DNA from 2 places in the Paenibacillus sp. BIHB 4019 genome. Region 1 is predicted to be linked to the other one. Evidence: predicted binding sites of a transcription regulator. Region 1 holds the regulator's gene; the other holds the start of a gene.

Region 1 (3,638 bases):
ATTCGCGTGATTGCTGTACATGGTGTTGCCGCTAAGCCCCTTCTTCTCCATCAAGCTCAAAATAACCGCATCATAGAAAATGAGAAGGCCTTGTTCAAAAAGAGAAGCCATCGGCTGCACGGTCTGCTTGGCCCCATCCTGCTCTTCCTTCGCCGCAGCCTGCAGCGTTACAACGATATGCGCCGCACGTCCAAGCGCCGACTCTGGATTCGTCGTAATGACGGCCAGCTTGCCGCCGAGCGCCTCCGCCTTTTGCGCCATCGCAATGAGGCTGCTCGTCCCGCCGGAGCCCGAGCCCAGTACGAGCACATCGTCTTTGCCGAGTGCACGCGTCACTGTCTCGCCAGCCACATAAGCGTCAAAGCCCATATGCACGAGCCGCATCGCAAAAGCTTTGCCCATCAGGCCCGAGCGTCCAGCGCCTGAGACGAAAACACGCGGCGCGCGCATAATTGCATCAGCCAGCTCGCCTGCGGCTTCATCCGGAATGAGCTGCGTCAGCCGCTCCAGCTCCTGTACGATTTCTCCTGCAAGCTGACTCATACGCATCAGCTTTAGGCCTGTTTGATCCACTGCTGCATTTGCGATGCAGTTGCGGATTTATTTTCAACGCCCGTAATACCGCCGCCTACGATAACCAGATCAGGCTTTGCCGAAATAACCTCTTGCAGCGTATCGATTTTGATGCCGCCTGCGATTGCGGTTTTTGCTTGTTTTACAACACGCTTGATCGCCGCCAGCTCTTCGAAGGAGTTTTTGCCTTCAGCTTGGTGATCATAGCCGGAATGGACACAAATATAGTCTACCCCAAGCGCATCAATTTCCGCTGCACGGGCTTCAATATTTTTCACATTAATCATATCGACCATAATTTTATTGCCCTGCTTGCGAGCTTCTTCAACTGCACCTCTGATGGTGGAGTCGTCGGAAACACCAAGAACGGTAATGATGTCTGCACCCGCTTCGGAAGCTTTCATCACTTCATAGCCGCCAGCGTCCATAATTTTCAGATCGGCCAATACTTTAAGGTTAGGGAAAGCTTCTTTAATCGCTTTTACCGCATGCAGACCTTCATTGATAACGATAGGTGTTCCGATTTCAACGATATCGATAAACGACTCAACCTCTTTGACCAAAACCTTTGCTTCCTCAATGTTCACCAAATCAAGCGCCAATTGCAATTCCATGTATACGCACACTCCTTCATCAAATGTTGGAAATTGTTAACCTTGCTACAGGTTTTAGTCTAGCCCCTTTCCGACATTTGAGGAAGTACGCACTTGAAAGTGGTGTAGTTACTTGAAGGATACTAATGCGATTTATCAGGCTTTCTAGACAATTGTATAGTTCACCCAGCTGCCTTGAACCGCATCCATTTTAGCGAAAAATTGTTGAGCCCGCTTATTTTGCGGAGCTGTTATCCAGAACATATGAGCAAAGCCTTGCTCCTGTGTGTACGTTCTGCATGTCAAAAATAGTTCTTCCTCCACTTCCGTATCCCGATACGGCTCCAGCAGAAAAAAGTCATTCATGAGCGTAATCTGCGCTGACTTCATTGTACTAATTGTAAAATATAAAGTAGCAAAGCCAATCAGCTGCTGCTCCTTCTCTACGACAAACTGGATACCGCCCTGCTTTTCCAGCAGCTGCTCCATTAATTGATGAATTTCTGGTGTGCCCGGCCAAGGATTTTGATAAAAGCCTACGATATAGTCGTGCATTAAATCGGTCAAGCTGCTGATATCCTTCTTTTCCGCCAGCCTAATTTTGAATGACATACAAAAAACCTCCCTTTCAACAATGAATATTTAAATGATTTAATATTCAATCTTATTATTGTTTAAGGCGTTCTAACGCAAAAAACAAAAAAACAACGCCTGGAGCGGCGCTGTTTTCTCCAATCTATTCATGCCGCAGCTTCCGAAGGCAGCATCTGATTTAATCCTTCATTCCATTCGGCGAGCTGTCCTTCGACAGCAGGCTGCTAAGCTCCTTCATGAACATATCGATGTCCTTGAACTGCCGATACACAGAGGCAAAACGGACATAAGCTACTTCATCTACTGGATACAGCTGCCCCATCACCAGCTCGCCAATGACACGGCTCTCCACCTCAGCGTGTGCAGTTGTGCGCAGCTCCTTCTCTACCTCAGAAACGACAACCTCCAGCCTTTCAGCGGGCACGGGGCGCTTCTCGCAAGCACGGATTAAACCACGCAAAATTTTATCACGGCTGAACTCTTCACGGCTGCCATCCTTCTTGATGACAACGAGCGGCGTTTCCTCAATCATCTCGAACGTCGTGAAGCGGCTTTTGCATTTCTCACATTCCCGGCGGCGGCGAATGGACTTGTTCTCGTTAGCGGGGCGCGAGTCCAGCACCTTCGTTCCGGAGTAGTCGCAATATGGACATTTCATTCTCTTTTCCTCCCTTCTAAGCTATCCCTAAAAATTACCAAACAATTCCTGTAATGAAGTTCGGATTTTCGCACATAATACTTTTACCAACCGCGAGGAGGTGAACACACATGAGCGCAAACCGCAGCAGCAACCAACTGGTTGTACCACAAGCGACAGCAGCACTCGACCAAATGAAATTCGAGGTTGCTCAAGAGCTTGGAATCGCGATTCCACAAGACGGTTACTACGGTAACATGGCTACAAAGGACGCTGGTTCCATCGGAGGGTACATTACCCGCCGTCTGGTACAAATCGCTGAGCAATCCCTTGCAGGGGGCTCCCATTAATAAATAGCTCTTGTAATAACAGACAGCTTTGGCTGCTTAAGTCCTGAAGTGACGGGCAGCCAAAGCTTCTTCCTGTTTACGGTTCCAGTTCCGGGTACAAGTCTTTGTACTTATTATAATACTTCACGACCTTTTGTACATAATCGCGTGTTTCTTTATATGGAATTTTAGCGGCATCATCGAACGTGCCGTCCCATTCCCCCGAATCGAGCCATTGCCGGACTTTACCTGGTCCTGCATTGTAGGCAGCAATGACAACGATATTATTTTCATCAAATTGTTTGTGCAGCGAAGCCAGATACCATACCCCCAGCTCGATGCTCACATCAGCGCGATTGCGCAGCGTCTCCTCGGTCACCTGCTCGAAGCCTGCCTTCTCGACAATCCATTTGGCGGTGGTCGGCATAATTTGCATCAGTCCGAGCGCGCCTTTCTTCGAAACTTTGCCCGTCTGGAAATTCGTCTCCGCTTTAATAATGGCCGCCACCAAATGGGGATCTACCTGATAGCTAATGGCACTTGCCCGAATATCGGCCTTATAATCAATAGGATAGAGCTTCTTGAGCATCCATGCGGGCTGAGCGACAATAATGACAACTATGATAATAAATAATAGCAAAAACAGCCTTCTTCGAGCGACCTTTCTTCTCTTGGCCCTCAGCATGTATGACCCTTGCTCTGCCAAAACGCCTGAACCTGCTCCCTCGTCTGCGCCAGCGTTCCACTGTTGTCGATAACCCAATTAGCTCTGCGCTTCTTCTCTTCCATGCTCAGTTGCAGCCCCATGCGCCGCCTTGCTTCCTGCTCATCAACGTTGTTGCGCGCCATCAGGCGCTCCAACTGGATATGCTCTGGCACATACACAACAAGCACGCCTTCATATAAATGCTC
Region 2 (3,638 bases), 2.3 Mb from region 1:
CTTCTGGTTCGCTTCATTTTCAGGAAAATGATACGGTGTGGTGTCAATGACGTTATCGAGGAAACGTACCGACCAACGCGTCACCTTCGCCAGCTCCTCCCAGTCGACATCATGCTGCTGCTCATTATAGAAACGCGACAGATTGACCGCTGAAAGATTGCAGACGCCCCAGCCGGGCAGGCCCTGTTCGCCACATGGATTAGTACTAGTAATCCGATTGAAATACCAACTATTCGACATCTGATTATAATATTCCATAAAAACGACGCCGGGCTCTGCCGACTTCCACGCTGATTCAATAATCATGTGCCAGATTTCGCGGGCGCGGACTGTTTTGTACAAAATCACCTTTTTGCCGAGTGCCCGCCAAGCGTCCATATCTCCAGTCCAAAGCTCGTTGTACTGTGCATCCTTCGTATCGGGGAATACGAGCTCCCACTCTAAATCTTCCTTTACGGCTTTCATAAAAGCGTTGCTGACGCATACAGATAAATTCGCGTTCGTCACCTGGCCCATCGTCTGCTTGACAGTAATAAAATCCAGCACATCGGGATGCCAGTCGTTGATCATCAGCATTAAGGCGCCGCGGCGGCTGCCGCCCTGCTCAATCAACCCCGTCGTATAGCTGAACAGCCCGCCCCATGATACCGCTCCGCTAGAGGCGCCATTAACTCCTGCGACAATGGCGCGGCGCGGACGAAGCGACGATAAATTAATGCCAACGCCGCCCCCGCGCGCCATAATTTCCGTCATTTCCGTCAACGTCTGCATGATGCCGCCGCGGCTGTCTGCCGGAGAAGGCAGCACATAACAGTTAAACAGCGTCAACTCCTCGCTTGCACCTGCTCCCGCTGCAATTCTGCCGCCCGGCACGAGCTTCCAGTCATCCAAAATATAGCGAAAACGCTCCGTCCATTCCGCCTGCTTCTGCTCGCTGCCTTCGACTCCGGCCACCGCCTTCGCCAGACGATCCCACATTTCGTCCGGAGTCTGCTCAATGGTCAGCGTCAGCTTCTCAACCGCCGCCGTTATACGCTCACCGTTTCGGAGCTGCACCTCCACCTGGTCCCCCTCACGGGCAACGATCTCTCCGACTTCCTTCGTCGGAAACTTTGGATCATCTTTTGTCAGCACCAGCACGATATCGCCAGGCTTTGCGCTGCTGGAATCAGCATTTTTCCAGGCATAACGATCGAGAAAAATTTTCTCGCTGAGCCCCTCCAGCCTGCCGCTGCCTCTCCTATTTTCATTCAAGGTTTGTTTCTTCTCCATAAGTAACGCCGCCTCTCCTCGCATTTGCAAAAACCCGCCTATTTGCCTCCTAACACGGTGTCCCACTCTAGGCTAAATCCGATATATTGTGTCTAATTATCATTATAACATACTACATATTGTGTTTCTCCTTCGTTTCCAGCCAAAAACGCCCAATTTTCCCGTTGACCAAAGCCTGCGCTTTCCTTTGCTTGTCCTCACGCTTTTTTTGGCCCTTTCTTATGAATAGGCGATGAAAGGGCCATACTAGAAACAAAGATTTCAACCTACTCATTTTGTTCGATTGGACGATGATGATTGGCTTAAACGATGAAAGGAGCTGCTCCCTTGTCTTTAGATAATAAACAACCGCTACACGGATCTTCCGCCGCTCCAGATGCTGCTCTCGTCACCCGCAAGCTTCATCCGCTCGTAGATTTGCAATATGACCGTTCGACCTTTGACGAGCTGCAAAACCGTATCGCCAAAAACGGGCCATGGGACGACTGGACCTTATATCAGCTATCGATGGAGGCGGAGCAAGCGAAGCGAATTGAAAGCTTCGAGCAGCTGCAATGCTTGCGCAGCCTGCCGATGCTTGAGCCGATGCCCCATCAAATCTCGACCGCGCGCAAGGTGCTGCATGAAATGGGCGGACGCGCCATTCTCGCTGATGAGGTGGGACTCGGCAAAACGATCGAAGCTGGACTCGTGCTGAAGGAATACATCGTCCGCGGGCTCGTGCGCCGTACGCTCATTCTGGTGCCAGCCTCGCTTGTGCTGCAATGGGTGCGCGAGCTGAATCAGAAATTCGGCATTTCCGCCGTTGCCCAGAAAAAAGCCCATACGTGGCATTATGACGTCGTCGTCGCTTCGATGGATACAGCTAAACGCGATCCGCATCGCGACGTCATTCTCGGCACTGACTACGATATGGTCATCATCGACGAGGCGCATAAGCTCAAAAATAAAAAAACGACCAACTACCAGTTCGTCACCGAACTGCGCAAAAAATATTGCCTGCTGCTCACCGCAACGCCGGTGCAAAACAATTTGGACGAGCTGTACAATTTGATCACTCTGCTCAAGCCCGGCCAGCTCGGCCGCCAAAGCGAGTTCGCCGCCAACTTTGTCGTGGACAAGCGTCTTCCCAAAAACGAGGAGCAGCTGCAAACGGCACTGTCCAGCATTATGATCCGCAATCGCCGCGGCGACGGCGGCATTTCTTTTACGAAACGTTTTGTGAAAAATATTCCGCTGCAGCTGTCAGCTGACGAGCAGGCGCTTTACGACGCCGTGACTGCCTTCGTGCATGAACGCTACGATGAGAGCGGCCCCGACCTGAGCAGCATGCTGTCGCTGGTTACGCTCCAGCGCGAAGTTTGCAGCAGCCGCGACGCTGTCTTCCTGACTCTCGTCAATATGTTCAAAAAGACGGCTGAGGATTCGCCCGTCCGCGCAAAAATATGGGAGCTCGTCGAGTTTATCAAAAAAATTGAAGCCAATACGAAGGCGGAGAAGGCGCTTGAGCTCGTTAAAGGCATGAATGATAAAGTCATTATTTTCACCGAGTATCGGGCTACGCAGGAGTATTTGCTGCAATATTTCCGTTCTCACGACATGATTGCCGTCCCTTACAGGGGCGGGATGAACCGCGGCAAAAAGGATTGGATGATGGACTTGTTCCGCGGGCGGGCCCAAGTATTGATTGCAACAGAGGCGGGCGGCGAAGGCATCAACTTGCAGTTTTGCCACCATATGATCAACTTCGATCTGCCGTGGAACCCGATGCGCGTAGAGCAGCGGATTGGCCGCGTCCACCGGCTCGGACAAACCGAGGATGTCAAAATTTACAACCTATGCACCCTCGGGACGATAGAAGAGCATATTGTGCATTTGCTGCATGAAAAAATTAATATGTTTGAGCTTGTTATTGGCGAGCTGGATCATATTTTGGAGCGTTTTGAGAAAAAGGATGGCTCGCTGGAGCAGCAGCTTGCCCGCATGCTGCTTGAATCAGGCGGCAGTGAAACGGAGCTGCGCGAGAAAATCAGCGATCTCGCCTCCTCGATTACGCAAATTCGCGAAGAGGTGCAGCAAGGCCCTGAGCTTCAGGCAAGCGCGCAAATAGTGTCACAAATGACGGCCCTCGGGCAGACGGTGGAGATTAGACATGAATGAGAAGCAGGTACACAAGTTTGTCCAGCGATATTTGGAGGCGACGCAGTGCCAGGTTTTGGAGAAATCGCCCTGCCATTTCACCGTAAAACTGTCTCCTGATGCGGATCGGGAGCTGACGAACCGCCCCTACTACTGGAGCTTCGTTGACCGTACGAATGCTGCTCCCGAGACGATGACCTACCTGCTCGTAACCGACCGCGAAAAAT

The links. The regulator NrdR, encoded in region 1, represses ribonucleotide reductase genes. The targets are predictions, from matches to a motif close to AACACNATATATNGTGTT.
Region 2: the regulator NrdR is predicted to act here: its motif matches at 1,381-1,398, upstream of BBD42_RS28985 (adenosylcobalamin-dependent ribonucleoside-diphosphate reductase).

What each region holds. Positions count from the first base shown of each region.
Region 1 covers NZ_CP016808.1:4,390,147-4,393,784, reverse strand. The annotation lists gene hxlB (6-phospho-3-hexuloisomerase) at 1-549, opposite strand, end outside; gene hxlA (3-hexulose-6-phosphate synthase) at 555-1,187, opposite strand; gene BBD42_RS19040 (GNAT family N-acetyltransferase) at 1,332-1,778, opposite strand; gene nrdR (transcriptional regulator NrdR) at 1,939-2,418, opposite strand; gene BBD42_RS19030 (alpha/beta-type small acid-soluble spore protein) at 2,529-2,747, shown strand; gene BBD42_RS19025 (lytic transglycosylase domain-containing protein) at 2,824-3,366, opposite strand; gene coaE (dephospho-CoA kinase) at 3,405-3,638, opposite strand, start outside.
Region 2 covers NZ_CP016808.1:6,679,553-6,683,190, forward strand. The annotation lists gene BBD42_RS28985 (adenosylcobalamin-dependent ribonucleoside-diphosphate reductase) at 1-1,272, opposite strand, end outside; gene BBD42_RS28990 (DEAD/DEAH box helicase) at 1,690-3,432, shown strand; gene BBD42_RS28995 (YqhG family protein) at 3,425-3,638, shown strand, end outside.